Regions from separate parts of the Phormidesmis sp. 146-12 genome, predicted to be linked through region 2. Evidence: predicted binding sites of a transcription regulator. Region 2 holds the regulator's gene; the other holds the start of a gene.
What was found. The regulator NtcA, encoded in region 2, controls nitrogen genes in cyanobacteria. The targets are predictions, from matches to a motif close to TTTGTANNNNNNNNTACAAA.

Region 1 (7,340 bases), on a different contig from region 2:
GCATGTCTGGAAAGATGCCTGCTTTAGAAACTTCTCGTTTGAATCGGCGTAACACGGACTCAATCCCTTCACTTTCACCAGGAGTCACTTGGGTCATCCGATTTCCTCATTAAGTTGGCTGATCCGGGTAAGAGGGCACGAATCAAAATCCGAAATCTAACCTCTCCCATCTCCATAAAAAAAGGGCAGACTCTTCGTCCACCCCCAAGACTTTAGAGTAGAGTGCTCTTGGTCTTAATCCTTAATAACGACGAGAAGAACCACCTTTGTTGCCCCAGCTTCCGCCACCTGAAGATCCTCTCTCTTCGCGGGGTTTAGCTTTGTTGACCTTGAGATCGCGACCCATCCATTCAGCGCCATCAAGGGCTTCGATCGCTGCGGTTTCTTCGGCCTCGGTGCCCATTTCTACAAATGCAAAGCCGCGCAGACGACCCGTTTCACGATCAGTGGGAAGCTGTACACGTTTGACATCGCCATACTCAGCAAAAGTCCGCGTGAGATCGTCTTGAGTGACCTCATAAGAAAGGTTACCAACGTAAATAGACATGGAGTATCTCCAGAATCAGTGAATGTAGAGAGTAGATTCGGAGAAACGCTTAAAAAACGGATTACACGGCCGAAAATAATTCCTAACCAACAATCTAACACAAGATTAGGGATCACACGGTTGATAAACTAGATGTAATAAAAGTAAACGTCTCTCATTTTGTCATTTAACGCTTGATTGAATTGCTGTGAAATACTATCGCCAACACTCCAATGCCTTTCCGGTTGCTTACTTGAATGATCTTCGTGGAGAAATTTTAGCTTGTCCTTATTTTGCACTTAACAATTTGAATCGTGATTTTGTCAATACAAAGGGATTTTCTGTGGTATTTCAACAGTCTGGAAAAGAAAAAGTTGAGCGAATGTTTCCCTTTTTCAAACTTTATTTAGACCTGGCGCTTCAGCCCGATTGCAATGCGTTTTATCTCAATCCGTTGCTTCTCAAAGAAGGGTCACGGGTCGATCCTCATATCGATCGCTCCCTACGGTCTTATTGCAAGACAATTCTGCCCCCTGCGATCGTCAGCGTTCTTTATGTGCAGGTAGTTTCAGACTTGCAGGGTGGAGAATTGATCTTACAAAATCACAAGCAACAAGTTGGGCAGATCAAACCTCAAGTCAATCAGCTTGTCCATTTTCAGGGCGACTTAACTCACTCGGTCAATGCGGTCAAATCTACCGGAACTCGGCTCAGTTTGGTTTGTGAACAGTACCGCTTGAGTGATACCGAACTGCAAGAGATCCCCGAATTTACAGTAGAGTCAAGAGCTGTGGGAAAGCGATCGCCTGCGGGTATCTCAAAGCGATCGAAGTCTGAACCATAGACATTACAGAATAAGAGGCAGAGGGACAGCACTCTCTCATCCCTCCTCGCGAAGCGGATTACCCCCACAGGGGGAACAGATCATCGAAGTTCTCCCTCACCGCCGCGCATAGATCCCAGGCGCGTAAGCTTCGATCACTTTGCCCGTCTTCGCGCAGGTGATCATCAAATAATCACAAGTAGGGCACTGAGTACGGGTCAGGTGATTACTTTCGAGGTGGTGACGCTCGGCGTGACTGCCACAATTTGGACACCGAACTGTTTGTACCGTTTGCATTTTAAACCTCAGCAATTTTCAAAAATTTGAACTTGAGAAAGACGATTTCACCCAAAAATGACCCATCTGGATTGTCAAAAACAAAAAATGTATCTAAAACTACTTAGTCGAGCGACTTTCGTGAAAGTTTATTCTGTGTTGACCTCTTTATTATGATAAGTATTTATGCCTTGTGTCAGCAATGTTTATATTAATTTTAAGATTGGCGAATCCTGGGGATCACCTATCAATAGAGTGATCCCCGAATTTATGATCTTACGATCGCTTCTCAGAATCCAGTGACTAAAAAACAGGTATTTGAAGAAATTCTCAATTTTTAACGGGAAGACTACCTACAAACACTTAATCTTAGAATCGAAAAGTCCTTAATATTACTCAGTGTATAAACTCTCTAAATAGATGCAATACACTCAGAACTGAGTAAATTTTTTGACTCATTAAGTTTAACGATCGCTCAGAGTTGGCTGCTGAGTTTCAATGACAACTTCCTGAATTCCTGGCACTTTGACCAGTTGGGTGACGACCAGTTTTGCTCGATCGTTGGCTCTTTGTAGCACTCCGTCGGTCACCGCCGCTGCCTGAATTTTTTTGAGCGCTTCCTTCTGGGCCAGGTCTTGCAGCACAGGCGCGACATCCGGCCCCAACCCCAAAACTCCCCGGTTGTAGTCGTAAACTTTGGAGCGATTTACGTCAATTTTGCTGTCTAACACACGAGGCGGCGGTAATCTTAACTTCAACCTTTGCCCCACAACCTGCACATCTTCAGGCTTTAAAGCACTCAGATCTACGCCCGCCCGCACCTCTCCGTAAGCAATGTAGAGAAGTTTTGTCGTCCCCACTACAAAGCCGCCCACTGTCGCATCTTGCTGTGTTGGCACAACTGCTTCCATTGTGAAGACCGCGGTCGTCAACTCGCTGGCATCTCGAATCTGCTGAATAACAACCGATCGCGCTTCTACCTTCGGCTCAGGCTGAGGATTGCTAAACAGCGTGCCCACTCTACTAAAGAACTGATCGCCTGATCGCAAAACGCCGATCGCGGTCATCGTCCCCACAACCAGCAGGCTACCCGTCACAATCAGCCCCAGATTTTTGAATCGCACAAATCCTTGAGTGCCCCGTTTCTGGCGATCTTTTTGCCGCATTCTCTCGTGCCTCTTACGCCAATCACAGGGCATTGTAACTGTTTAGGCTGAGATTTAGTGTCAAGTGGAGATGTAGAATTTGGTGGAGATTAAGCAATGGATGCTAGACCTTGGACGCTAGAAGACGTTAGAAACTTTGAGGCTGTTTGGTTTAATATCTAGAGTCCCAAGCCCAAATCAAAGCCTTCTAGCTATCACAATTCTTCATCGGGTCGCCACACTCGAATGCCGTCACTGCCACTACTGACGATCGTTCGCCCTCCTAGCCCAAACTCGACCGATACGCTACTGTGCCAAGAGCCTCGTAGAATACCAGAGAGTTGTTCGTTATCGAGCTGCCAGAGTTGCACGGTTCCACCCGTTCCGGTGGCCAGCGTCACGCCATCAGGACTCAATGCCAGATCAGATGCGCCCGAAGAGAACGTGTGTGTCAGGTCTCCCGATCTGACATCCCACTGCTTGATGCGACTGCTGCCCGTTAGTAACGCTTCGCCATCAGGGGTAAAGAGTAGCGCTGTCAAATCACCTGAATTGAGGGTGTGCAAAAGGTTTTGAGTTTTTAGCTGCCAGATTTGAGTTTTGCGATTTCCGATCGCGAGTTGGGTTCCATTGGGGCTGTAGGCGATTGCGGTCACGGGCTGATCTCCCAGACTATCGATCCATTGGCGAGTTTCTACATCCCAAAACTGTACGCCCATCCGACTATAGGAGCCATCTGCCCATTTAGAAAGTCGGCTGCCCGTCGCTAGTGTGCGACCATCGGGACTAAAAGTGAGACAAGTGACGCGCCCAGTGTAGAAGGTCGCCAAAAGTGCGCCCGTTTTGAGGCTCCACAACTTGACGCTGCGATCGAGGCTGGCGCTTGCCAAAATTTGACCATCGGGACTAAACGCGATCGCGCTCACCCAATCTTTGTGCCCTTTGAGCGTGGTAAACCGTTCGGTTTGCAAATCCCATAGATAGATGGTCGATTCGCTGGTGCTGGCCAAAAGCTTGCCATTGGGACTGGTGGCGATCGCCGTGGTTTTCTGACTAAAGAGTAGTTTGGGTTGTCGATAACAGAGAATTCCCGCTTCGTAGGCAGAGACACAGACGCTTTGGGGCAGACGGGCAGCAATACTTTGACCCAACAGGAAATAGGAAACCGTCAAAACTGCGATCGTTGCAACGACTCCTAAAATCAGCCACCCACGTCTTTTAAGCACGTCTGTCTGTATTTCTCAATAAAAGAACCTGAATCTGAGCGATCGCCCCTGTATCTAGAGGATGAACGCTTTCTCAAAAAACGATCGATTACCATCGATCGTTTTGCGCTTCCCAAAGTTAACCGATTTGCTGCAAAAATAAGCCTCTGTCACGGGTCAGATTATGTCACGTTGGCCGATGTTATATTTATATAAAATTATTCAAAAAACTACGTGAAGAAAGCAGGAATATTGACGGCGAGTGCTTTATTCTGCGCGACTTATTTGAGCGTTGCTCTCGTTAATCTGGGGTTAGATAAGTTTCACTACATTTTGGCGGGTGGAAAGAAATTTGCGACTTTTTCGAGCCTGGCCAACCAAATTGAGATCGGAGGCACCTATCTTGTGCTGGCAGTTCTCTATCTAATCTGGTTGTTTGACGACTCGCGATCAACGACTCCCTCTCATTTCTTCACCCTGTTGCGAAAGTCCGCCACTTTTCTTTTACTCGCTTTTATCGCTTATCCGCTGGGGAATGATGTCTATCTTTACCTCCATGCGGGGCTGATGAATCTGAGTCATGCCAACCCATTTTTGGTGAGGGCTGGGGTGTTTGTATCCGAATTGTCTCCCTTTGTGGATTGGGGACAAACCTCGACCTATGGGCCTGTTTCTCAGTTCTTTTTTACACTATCGGCCGCAGTTTTATCGCTCGATCCGACTCTCAGCGTTTACAGTTTCAAAGCGATCTGTTTGGGATTTCATATTCTCAACGGCTACTTAATTTGGCGATCGTTGCCGATGAATTCTCAAGGAAATTTGAGCCGCGATAAAGTCACGATCGCTTACTTAATCAACCCCCTATTGTTGATGGAGCAGATTGCTTCTGCACACGTAGATGTTTTGGTGTCTACGAGTCTAATTGTGTTAGCAGTCAGTCTGCTGCGACAGCACTATTGGGGAAGCTTTGTGGCATTGTGGGCGGGCTTTCTCTCCAAAACCATTCCATTAGTTTGGATGCCTCTGGTAGCTGTTTTTTTGATTCGTCAGCGTCGTTGGCAAGCCTTAATTAACGCAATAGTGTTCTCAATAGTCTTGATCGCCTTGTTATCGGTAACTGCCTTTCCTGAAATTCAAGCCTGGAGCAGTTTGCTTAATCCGGGTGTCGCTGGCCAATATCAGTCGTCGCTGCATACGATCGCTAAGTTTGGGCTAGATCTCGTGAGAATTTTTTCTCCTGAAACGCTGACGCTTGCCCAACAGCAGGTTATTCTTCTGGGAGTTGTCCGGGTGACTCTCGCAGGATTTGCGGGGTTTTATGCCTGGATACTTTGGCGAAGTTGCCGACGCTGGGAGGACACACCGCTGCATCTAACCGAGGATATTGGCTGGGTCACGCTCGTTTTGTTGTTGTTCGCTACGCCCTGGTTGATGCCTTGGTATGCTTCGATCGTGTTGACGATTGCTGCTCTGATTCCTGCTGCTCGCCTGTTTGGGTTGACGAGTCTAGCGTTTGGGCTTTCGAGTAGCGCTCAATACTTACTACAAGGGCACGCCAGTTTGAAAGGATTGGTGTCGATCGGCATTCCTATTACGGTGCTTATTTTAGGAGTCAACCTGCTCAAAAGTGCAAGCCAAAGTCGATACCCGTCTGAGCAAGGGGCGATCGTCAAAATTAGCAATCACTAAGTTTTCCTTTCAAGGAACCTCACAGAAGATCAAAGCTATTTTCTGAAGCGATCATTCTGCATCCAAATTGGTGAATAAGCTGATCGACATTTAGATCGATAGCCCGCTTCTTCATTGTAAAAGGGTTGCAGAGTTAGCTTGTGCAAGTTGAAAGTCGATTAGCTTATCGCTATCCCTTTTGAGTTGTGAAAATTGGCGTTGCTGATTGGAGGGATGAATACGTGGGAAGTGTCAATCTTTTCGCCCCCTAAATCCCCCACAGGTGAGGGACTTTGAACATTGAGTTTCCCTCCGCTTTGAGGCAATTCATCCCACGATTCAGCAATGCCTGAAAATTCTGTGACTGTCCTTTAGTGGTTAGCCCTCTGTTAATGGCCAAGAGCGAGTCACTAAAAACGGACTATTTCAAAATTCTCACAACTGAGTTATGACGGCTATATCTCATTTTCTACGAATAGCGATCGTATAAGACGGTCTTTGTTTGGCTTCACGCTGCGTTTTCACTAAGCGAAAGTCGTGATCTACATAAAGATGTTCAAACTTTGGCGTTGCCAGGTAAGTCTTTTCAAACTTTTTGACCGTGTTTTTGTCTAAGTTTTCTAACTTCAGCGTTTCAGGAAGTTCTGTTTTTTGATTGCTTAGACGAGACTGGACAACCGTGTTAAACCACTCTTCAGCTTTCTCGATTGTCAAAGGCGCTTCTCTTCGTTTGAAAGCCTGCTCGATTCCCACATTTTGGATGTACCATTCCCCTTCTCTAACCTCAAACTTTTGCAGCACCATAAAGTCGTAAGCCGCTAGAAAAGAAGAGAATCGATTGAGCAATTTGACTTGATGACCTGGCGCATAGCGAGCAATGTTGCCATAGTAGCCCCGGTTGCCAAAAATCTGATAAGAAGCGTCGTGAATGCGACCTGGCAAAGCATCATGAAAGGGAATGGTTGACCAGTAGGGAGTCCACACGCCCAACACGACGGGGATTTGTTCGGCAGCGATCGGATAAGGATTTCTTTGCCTCAATTCCTCAAAATAAGGAGACAATTCGTTTTTGTGAAACAGAACTTTCTCGTTTAAGGGGTCAGCATCTCGGTCGTGTGTGAGCGCTAAAATTTCGTTTTTTAACTCCTCAGTTGTCAAACGATTTAGTCTACTTGCATCTACCAAAATCCCAGTCATATTTTGCGCTCCACAAGTGAAAGATTGAGGGCAGAATCAATCTACACGAACTGATTCATTCCTTAATCTGAATGTAGTGTGCTCACGCTAGTTTTCGCTCTATCAAGAGTCACGTCAGGTATGCTTTAGCAGTCTACTTTAAGAGATGTTTCAATCGACAAAACCTATGCCTTTTGGGGGAAGCAATCGGATCTTAGCTTAAGTTTCAAAAGTGCTTCAATCTAGAAATCCCCGCCTTACTTGAGTAGACGAGGAGTGGGCTTGATGTGCGATCGACAAGCTTTAGGTCTAATTTCCCTGCACAGTTAGTCGATAGTTGCGTCGGTTACCGGATTCGATCGAGCCGACCCAAACTCGATAAGTGCCTGGCTGCCAATCCGTATCTTCAAGGTGGGCATCTTTACTATCAGAATCACTGCTACAGCGGATAGTGTTATTAGGGCCAGAAACGACGATTGTGGTGTCATTTCCTCCATTGTTAATACTCAACTTCAGTCGAG
Region 2 (7,340 bases):
GAGAATTTGCCCTTCGACGTGCCGATCTGCAAGTTCTTGAGCGATCAGTAATGCTTGCTGCTCACAGTCGATCGCACCCTGATGATCACCAGATGCTTTGTAAGCCAACCCCAAATTGTTGAGCGCAGCCATCTCTCCGCGTCGATCGTGAATTTCTCGCGCCAGGGTCAGACTTTGCTGCTGATATTCAACCGCCTTGGGGTGGTCTGCCAGGTGACGATAGGCATTGCCCAGCGTACCCAACACTTTGACGCTACTGAGGTAGCTTTTGATTTTTTGAGCCAAGCCCAGACTGCGTTGAGAATAATCGATCGCCTCAGCATAGTCTCCCACGCTATAGCAAGCCATTCCCAAACTGCCCAAAGCCTTCTCAACGCCCTGCTGATCATCAATCTCCAAATAAATCGCTTGGGCCTGCTGGAGTCGCTGAAGCGCGAGTTGAAACTGTCCCGCTTGATGCTGCTCGATGCCTTCTCTGAGCAAGCGATCGGCTTCTGATTTACGAACGTCTGCTGATTGAATCAGGGTCGCATCGCAAGGCTGAATGTCTGGAGAAATGGTTTCGCGATCGTCTCCCACATTCTCCATTTGACCGTGTGCTTGATTCCGGTCACTCATAATACACGCCTCTAAACTCGCTTTGCTGAATTCTTCCAACAAGACTGAGGGTTCAGCAGATCGAATGTTGCAGGGTCAGAGATGCGTTTTGTCTGCTCCAGCCTGCAATCTCAAATCTGATCAGCCTATCGGTTTCGAGGCTAACTTTTTTTCTGACAAGGCTAATCCGTAAATACGCTCACCTCCCGCATCCGTCTTTATAAAGTTCTCAGTGTCGTCCTCAGAGTTTTTTCTGGGCCAACCATTCCAACACCTGAGCATTCACGACTTCGGGGCGTTCGTCATGGGGACAGTGCCCCGTATCTGGGATGCCGACAAATTGCACATCATGGGTGTCAGTGAGCGATCGATAAATCTCAGCGCCTGCGATCGGTGTCCAGGGATCAGCTTCGCCCCACAACACCAACAGCGGCACCTTAATTTTAGGAAACAATTCCGTTGGTCGAGGGCCAGCCGGAGCCGAGAGAATCGACGCAAACACTTTTTGGGCACCCGGATCGCAAGACGGCTCGTGCAGCAGATCGACTAACTCGTCTGTAATTGCATCAGGATCGCGATAAACCTGCTTGAGACTGTTGCGAATTCGAGCTTTTTGACGGACGCGATCGAAGAGCCATGGCCCAAACGCTTGAGAACTCACAACTTTTGAGAAAGTACCCATGATCATCCGCAATGGCAGATTTAACTCTTCAGGTCGGTGATTGAGTCCTCCAGCAGGATTGAGCAACACGCCCCCAGCCGAGATTTCGGGATGTTCGGCTAACAGCATCAGACAGAGCAAGCCGCCGATCGAGTTACCGACAAATACGGTAGGCTGCTGAATCTTGGCGGCCCAAAAGTCGCGGATCAACTCGACCCAAAGCTCCAGGTTATAGTCCAATTCAGGCTTTGAGGAACCGCCAAACCCCAGCAGATCGAGAGCAAACACCTGGTAGCCAGCCTCAGCGAGAACGGGAATATTTTTGCGCCAGTGTCCGATTGAGGCCCCAAATCCATGAATTAATACCAAAGGCTGGCCTGTCCCCATAGACACATAGCGAATCTGATGCCCTTGCCATTCCCAAGTTTGTCGCTCAAAAGTTGCTGGAGTCGGAAGTTGCTCTACTGTCACGGTTCGTTTTGTGAAGTTTTCTTAAGACTTCTCCATCATAATATTTCACGTCTAAATTTTCAGCGTCCAGCGCGTTCTGAGTTAAAGCCACCTACTTTCCTGATTTCTTTAGCTCTGATGGCGACTGGAGCGCCTGGTCAAGAACAACGCGAGCGGTCTCGGCTTGAGAACGAGCTTCTCGGTAGCGCATGTTGGTCTGAGCATAGGTTTTGAGAACCTTGAAGCCTTCTTTGAGGCTGTTGATTTCTTCTTCGCTGACTAGCTCATCCGTAAAGAGAATGTCGATTTGTTCGCGAACTTGCAGCGCTTCAGAGCGTGATTCTTGAGCCTTGAGTTTGAGGGTTGCCAGACTGCTAAGAACCTGAACGGCTTGATTGAGGGCATCTTCATCACTGGAAGCGATCGCGCCTTGATCTTTAATTTCGATAAAGTGCTGCGGCCCAAAGCCATCCGTTAGCTCGGTGGGCAGTTTGCCGTCATCCATTAGTTCCATCAGTTGATCCATTGCCTTCTCGCGAGCTTTGGCAGAATCCTTACCAGAGACCGTGAGAATGACTTCGGGACTTTGAGCAAGCGTGTATTGAACCATAAAAAGTAGGAGGTAAGGAGTATGGATGTTCTTTTTTCATCCTTCTACATCCTATATGCTGAGAAGCGATGCGATTTCCTGATTTCCGGCTTTTTGGTTTTTCAGGCTTGACATCTCTATGAGTATCTGCAATAGTAGAACTTGTCCGAATTTTGCGGGTATAGCTCAGTGGTAGAGCGTCACCTTGCCAAGGTGAATGTCGCGCGTTCGAATCGCGTTACCCGCTTTTTAATTAAAAATTTTTTAATCCCAGATTGATGAATTCTCAATGCAAGAGTTGAATGTCTTCGACTAAAAGGCAGCACCCTAAAAGTCTCTAGAGCTTTCGGTAAATTAAGCTCCTTGACGCTGGGTAATACCGCTCTTCAACACGGTCATCGTTCTGAAATCTTCAACTCACAACGTACTTTTTGACAAGCTTATTACTGAATTGATCTTTGAATCGATCTATTGATTAATCTATTGACTTCCAGCCTGATTAAAATGGGTAACAGATCTTAAAAATCTTCAGATGAACGACGAATTTAAGCTCAAACCTTAAGCAATTGTTAGAGACTTAGCTCAATTCCTGCAAAAATTCAACTACCTGGCAGAATAGTGTAGTATCGAGCACAAAAACTGCTTGAAGAGTAAGTTTAAGTGTTCTAAAGTCATCAATCTCTTACAGATCATCTGACAGCTAAGTAAAAACTGTTGCCAGGTCAATCAAGAGAGTTTAGGAGCACGAGTTCGACAAGGAACATGGTAGTGACCAAAGAGCGACCACTTGCAGCATTATTTCGCCAGATTGGGGGCGGTGCCTTTCCACCTGTCGTTGAGACGTTTGAGCGAGGCAAAACGATCTTCTTTCCAGGCGACCCCGCAGAACGAGTTTATTTTTTAGTCAAAGGTGCCGTCAAGCTTTCGAGAGTCTATGAGGCGGGTGAGGAGATTACGGTTGCCTTACTGCGAGAAAACAGCGTGTTTGGGGTGCTGTCATTGATCACCGGGCAACGCGCCGATCGCTTTTATCATGCGGTTGCATTCACATCAGTTGAGTTGCTGTCTGTTCAAATTGAGCAGGTTGAAAAAGCACTCAAAGACAACCCTGAACTCTGTCTGCTGATGCTGCGAGGGCTGTCGTCTCGAATTCTACAAACCGAAATGATGATCGAAACGTTGGCGCATCGAGATATGGGGTCGCGTCTGGTGAGTTTCTTGCTGATTCTCTGTCGCGATTTTGGACTGCCCAGTCAAGAAGGGATCACGATCGACCTCAAGCTGTCTCATCAAGCCATTGCAGAAGCGATCGGCTCAACGCGGGTGACCGTGACTCGTCTGCTGGGAGACTTGCGACAGGACAAAATGATCTCTATTCACAAAAAGAAGATCACCGTCCACAATCCAGTCACCTTGAGTCAGCAGTTTACCTGATCGCTAGCCAGTCGGCGAAGCCTGAAGGCGTACAAATTTCAGGCTTCACACCTCGCCTATTACCAATCGTCTTCTCTAAATAGAAATTGACCTTCTGAATTGAGGTAGGGTGACTTCCAGCGGGTCAATTCTTTATCAGGGCAGATGTCTAGTCCTTCTCCCACGCCGTAGGGGTGCATTCCGCAGACTAGCACGTTGCCGTTGTAGGCTTGCCCATGATAGTGACGACAGCCGACACAGATGGGGTGTTGGTTGAGCAGCGGTTCTACAGTTTGCATCATCGGTTGGGCAGCTTCTCCGACCATGCCTTCAAACCCAAAATAGGCTTCTAAAACGGGGTTGACTAGCTCATTAATGTATTGGTCAATCTCATCTGTAAAGGTATTTTGTGCCTGTGCCGAAAGCTCGTCAGAAAGCTCTACAAACACGTTGACCACTTCTGTCACTTCTCTCGACACTTCAACAAAGAAGCCTTCGATGTGATCCGCGATCGTTTCTAACAGTTCAGAAAAATCTTTTTGCCACTCTTCCATAAGGTTCTCACCGGGGTTGCGTTCCAAAAGGGATGGATGATTGAGCGTTGATTCCCTTGTGTGAGGCTGCGCTAGATGGCTAAAGATTCCTACCATCAAAGGGTTCTATCCAAGGGAATAGCTTCGCTATCATAGCGCAAACTTTTATGGTTCAATCCGGTCAAAAAGAAGGCGATCGCTTTCTGATTTTGCGATTCTCACTAGCCCAAACGCATTGAGAAGATTCAGTGATTTCAGAAGATTTGCAAAAGACTATAAATCAAAAAGTTTCTTCATATGTTCACAACAATTATGCAACAGATTACGCGACAGAAATGCTGCTATCGCTAGAGGCATTGAGTTAGCTCTCTTGATTAGACTGAGCCTGATTCTAAATTGGGAGACGCTCGTTGTGAACAATTCGATCGTGATGATTTTACTCTTGGGGCTGCTGCTGATGATGCTGATTGCTCCTTTTTCAGCGCTATCTCTGGTGATGCTGGTAGTGTTGGTTTCAGCGATCGGCTGGACAGGTTGGCAGCTAATCCGGACGTTGGTCAAAGGAGACGCTTAACTCAAAACAAAAAGCAGGGATCAATGGGTTTTCTGTGGCTTTAAAGTATGAATAGGTCGAGAGTCTCGATCGCCTGATGCTTTTGTTAGATGACATCTGCAAAATTTTCTTGCAATTAGGGGACGGCTCAAGATCTAAAATGCTTTTTCTACCTACCCGTTATTTTGAGCTAAACCCATGAAGTCTTACCTGGCTGCTGCAATTCAAATGAACAGTCTGCCCGATTTACACAAGAATCTGGCGCAGGCAGAAGAACTAATCGATCTCGCGGTGCGTCGAGGAGCGGAACTGGTTGGGTTGCCAGAAAACTTTTCTTTTTTGGGAGACGAGCAGGCAAAACTAGCCCAGTCTGAGGAAATTGCTCAAGAGAGCGAAAAGTTTCTCAAAACAATGGCGCAGCGTTTTCAAGTCACGATTTTGGGCGGCGGTTACCCTGTCCCGGTTGGCAACGGTAAAGTCTACAACACCGCTTTGCTGGTCGCCCCCAATGGTCAGGAAATCGCTCGCTATGAAAAAGTACATCTTTTTGATGTCAATTTGCCCGACGGCAACACGTATCGCGAGTCGTCGATGGTCGTTGCTGGCTTGAGAATGCCGCCCGTCTACCCGACCAAAGAGCTAGGCAACCTGGGGCTGTCAGTCTGCTATGACGTGCGATTTCCAGAAATATATCGTCAACTATCACAGATGGGAGCAGAGGTGTTGTTTGTCCCCGCAGCGTTTACGGCACACACGGGCAAAGATCACTGGCAGGTTTTGCTACAGGCGAGAGCGATCGAGAATACCTGTTATGTGATTGCCCCCGCTCAAACCGGACGACACAATACGCTGCGTCAATCCCACGGTCACGCCATGATTGTTGACCCCTGGGGCGTGATTTTGGCAGATGCAGGCGACACACCAGGAGTAGCGATCGCGGCGATCGAACCCGCCCGTCTCGAACAAGTCCGCCGCCAAATGCCCTCTCTCCAACACCGAGTCTTTGTCTAGAGCGATGAAGGCTTTTGACTGAGTTCTGACTGAGTTTTGAATTTCTCGCTCACTCCTCACTCCTCACCCCTCACTCCCCACTCCCCACTCCACAATGTAAAGAAGCTTGTACCATTGGAAGGGACGATTTTGAGTGAACCATGATCGATCCCTTCGCCTGGATAACGGCTTCTATTTACGATTCTGTTTTTGTCATCCCTCCGATTTTGGCGACTGCCGCCGAGACTGAAAATCCTTCTCTCGTGCTGGCAGGCGTGCTGTTGAGTTTGGTCGCTGTCTATCTAGCCAGCAAACTTGGGGGAGAAATTTGCGCCCGCATTGATCTGCCTCCGGTGTTGGGAGAGTTGGTCGGAGGAGTCGCGATCGGGGTTTCTGCCCTCCATCTTTTAGTGTTTTCAACCGGAGGAAGCGACGCGAGTGGATCTCTGATCATGCAAATGCTTCAGATGTCGGCTCACGTCAGTCCTGCTGAGTTAAATGCTACCTTTGCTGCCCAGAGTGAAGTAATTTCGGTGTTGGCAGAGATTGGCGTTGTGATTTTGCTGTTTGAGATTGGGCTAGAGTCAGATCTCAAAGAATTGCTGAGAGTGGGCCCACAGGCGGCGATCGTGGCCTGCGTTGGGGTGGCGCTGCCGTTTGCAATGGGGACAGCGGGATTGATGACGATTTTTGCGGTTCCAGCAGTTCCAGCGATTTTTGCGGGGGCGGCTCTGACGGCGACCAGCATTGGCATTACAGCGAGAGTCTTGTCTGAGCTTCAGCGGCTCAGTTCTAAAGAAGGTCAAATCATTGTTGGGGCGGCTGTCTTAGACGATGTGCTGGGGATTATTGTGCTGGCGGTGGTTGCAGGATTAGCTAAAACAGGCGAAGTGCAGGTAGGCAACATTGTCTATCTGATCATCAGTGCAGCAGTCTTTTTGGTCGGGAGTCTCTGGCTGGGACTGTTGCTCAATCCGTTTTTGATCTCGCTGATTAACGAATTGAGAACTCGCGGACAGTTGTTAATTGTCTCCCTGGTTTTTGCGTTTTTGCTGTCTTACATTGCAGTCGTGATTCAGCTTGAGGCGATTTTGGGTGCGTTTGCGGCGGGGCTAATTTTAGCCGACACCGAGAAGCGCAAAGAACTGAGAGAACAGGTCGAACCGATCGCCGATATGTTGGTGCCAATCTTCTTTGTTGTCGTCGGTGCCCGCACAGATGTGAGCGTCTTGAATCCGTTTGTCGCCAGCAATCGGGAAGGCTTGATCATGGCGACCTTTCTCATCATCGTGGCGATCGCAGGCAAGGTCGTGACGGGCTTTACGCTGTGGGGTCAGCCAGACTTAAACAAACTGGCGATCGGCGTGGGGATGATTCCGCGAGGCGAAGTGGGGCTAGTGTTTGCGGCGATTGGGGCGACTAGCGGCGTGTTGTCGGAGTCATTGCAGGCGGCGATCGTGGTCATGGTGATTTTCACCACATTTATTGCACCTCCCCTGCTGCGCGTCGTGTTTTCTAAAGATGCGTCTTCAGAAGGCTTGACGGGCGAAGTTT

Region 1: a site for NtcA is predicted at 1,733-1,752, ahead of ACKFKF_RS17615 (replication restart DNA helicase PriA). Genes of this name have one in related genera too.

Annotation. Positions count from the first base shown of each region.
Region 1 covers NZ_JBJPHS010000040.1:39,384-46,723, reverse strand. The annotation lists gene rpsU (30S ribosomal protein S21) at 1-97, opposite strand, end outside; gene ACKFKF_RS17625 (RNA recognition motif domain-containing protein) at 242-547, opposite strand; gene ACKFKF_RS17620 (2OG-Fe(II) oxygenase) at 735-1,370, shown strand; gene ACKFKF_RS17615 (replication restart DNA helicase PriA) at 1,467-1,646, opposite strand; gene ACKFKF_RS17610 (DUF4230 domain-containing protein) at 2,090-2,791, opposite strand; gene ACKFKF_RS17605 (WD40 repeat domain-containing protein) at 2,986-3,996, opposite strand; gene ACKFKF_RS17600 (hypothetical protein) at 4,210-5,664, shown strand; gene ACKFKF_RS17595 (hypothetical protein) at 6,106-6,840, opposite strand; gene ACKFKF_RS17590 (hypothetical protein) at 7,129-7,340, opposite strand, start outside.
Region 2 covers NZ_JBJPHS010000112.1:3,647-10,986, reverse strand. The annotation lists gene ACKFKF_RS29005 (tetratricopeptide repeat protein) at 1-618, opposite strand, end outside; gene ACKFKF_RS29000 (alpha/beta fold hydrolase) at 839-1,729, opposite strand; gene ACKFKF_RS28995 (hypothetical protein) at 1,821-2,318, opposite strand; tRNA gene ACKFKF_RS28990 (tRNA-Gly) at 2,473-2,544, shown strand; gene ntcA (global nitrogen regulator NtcA) at 3,060-3,731, shown strand; gene ACKFKF_RS28980 (hypothetical protein) at 3,791-4,264, opposite strand; gene ACKFKF_RS28975 (hypothetical protein) at 4,656-4,817, shown strand; gene ACKFKF_RS28970 (carbon-nitrogen hydrolase family protein) at 4,995-5,807, shown strand; gene ACKFKF_RS28965 (cation:proton antiporter) at 5,948-7,340, shown strand, end outside.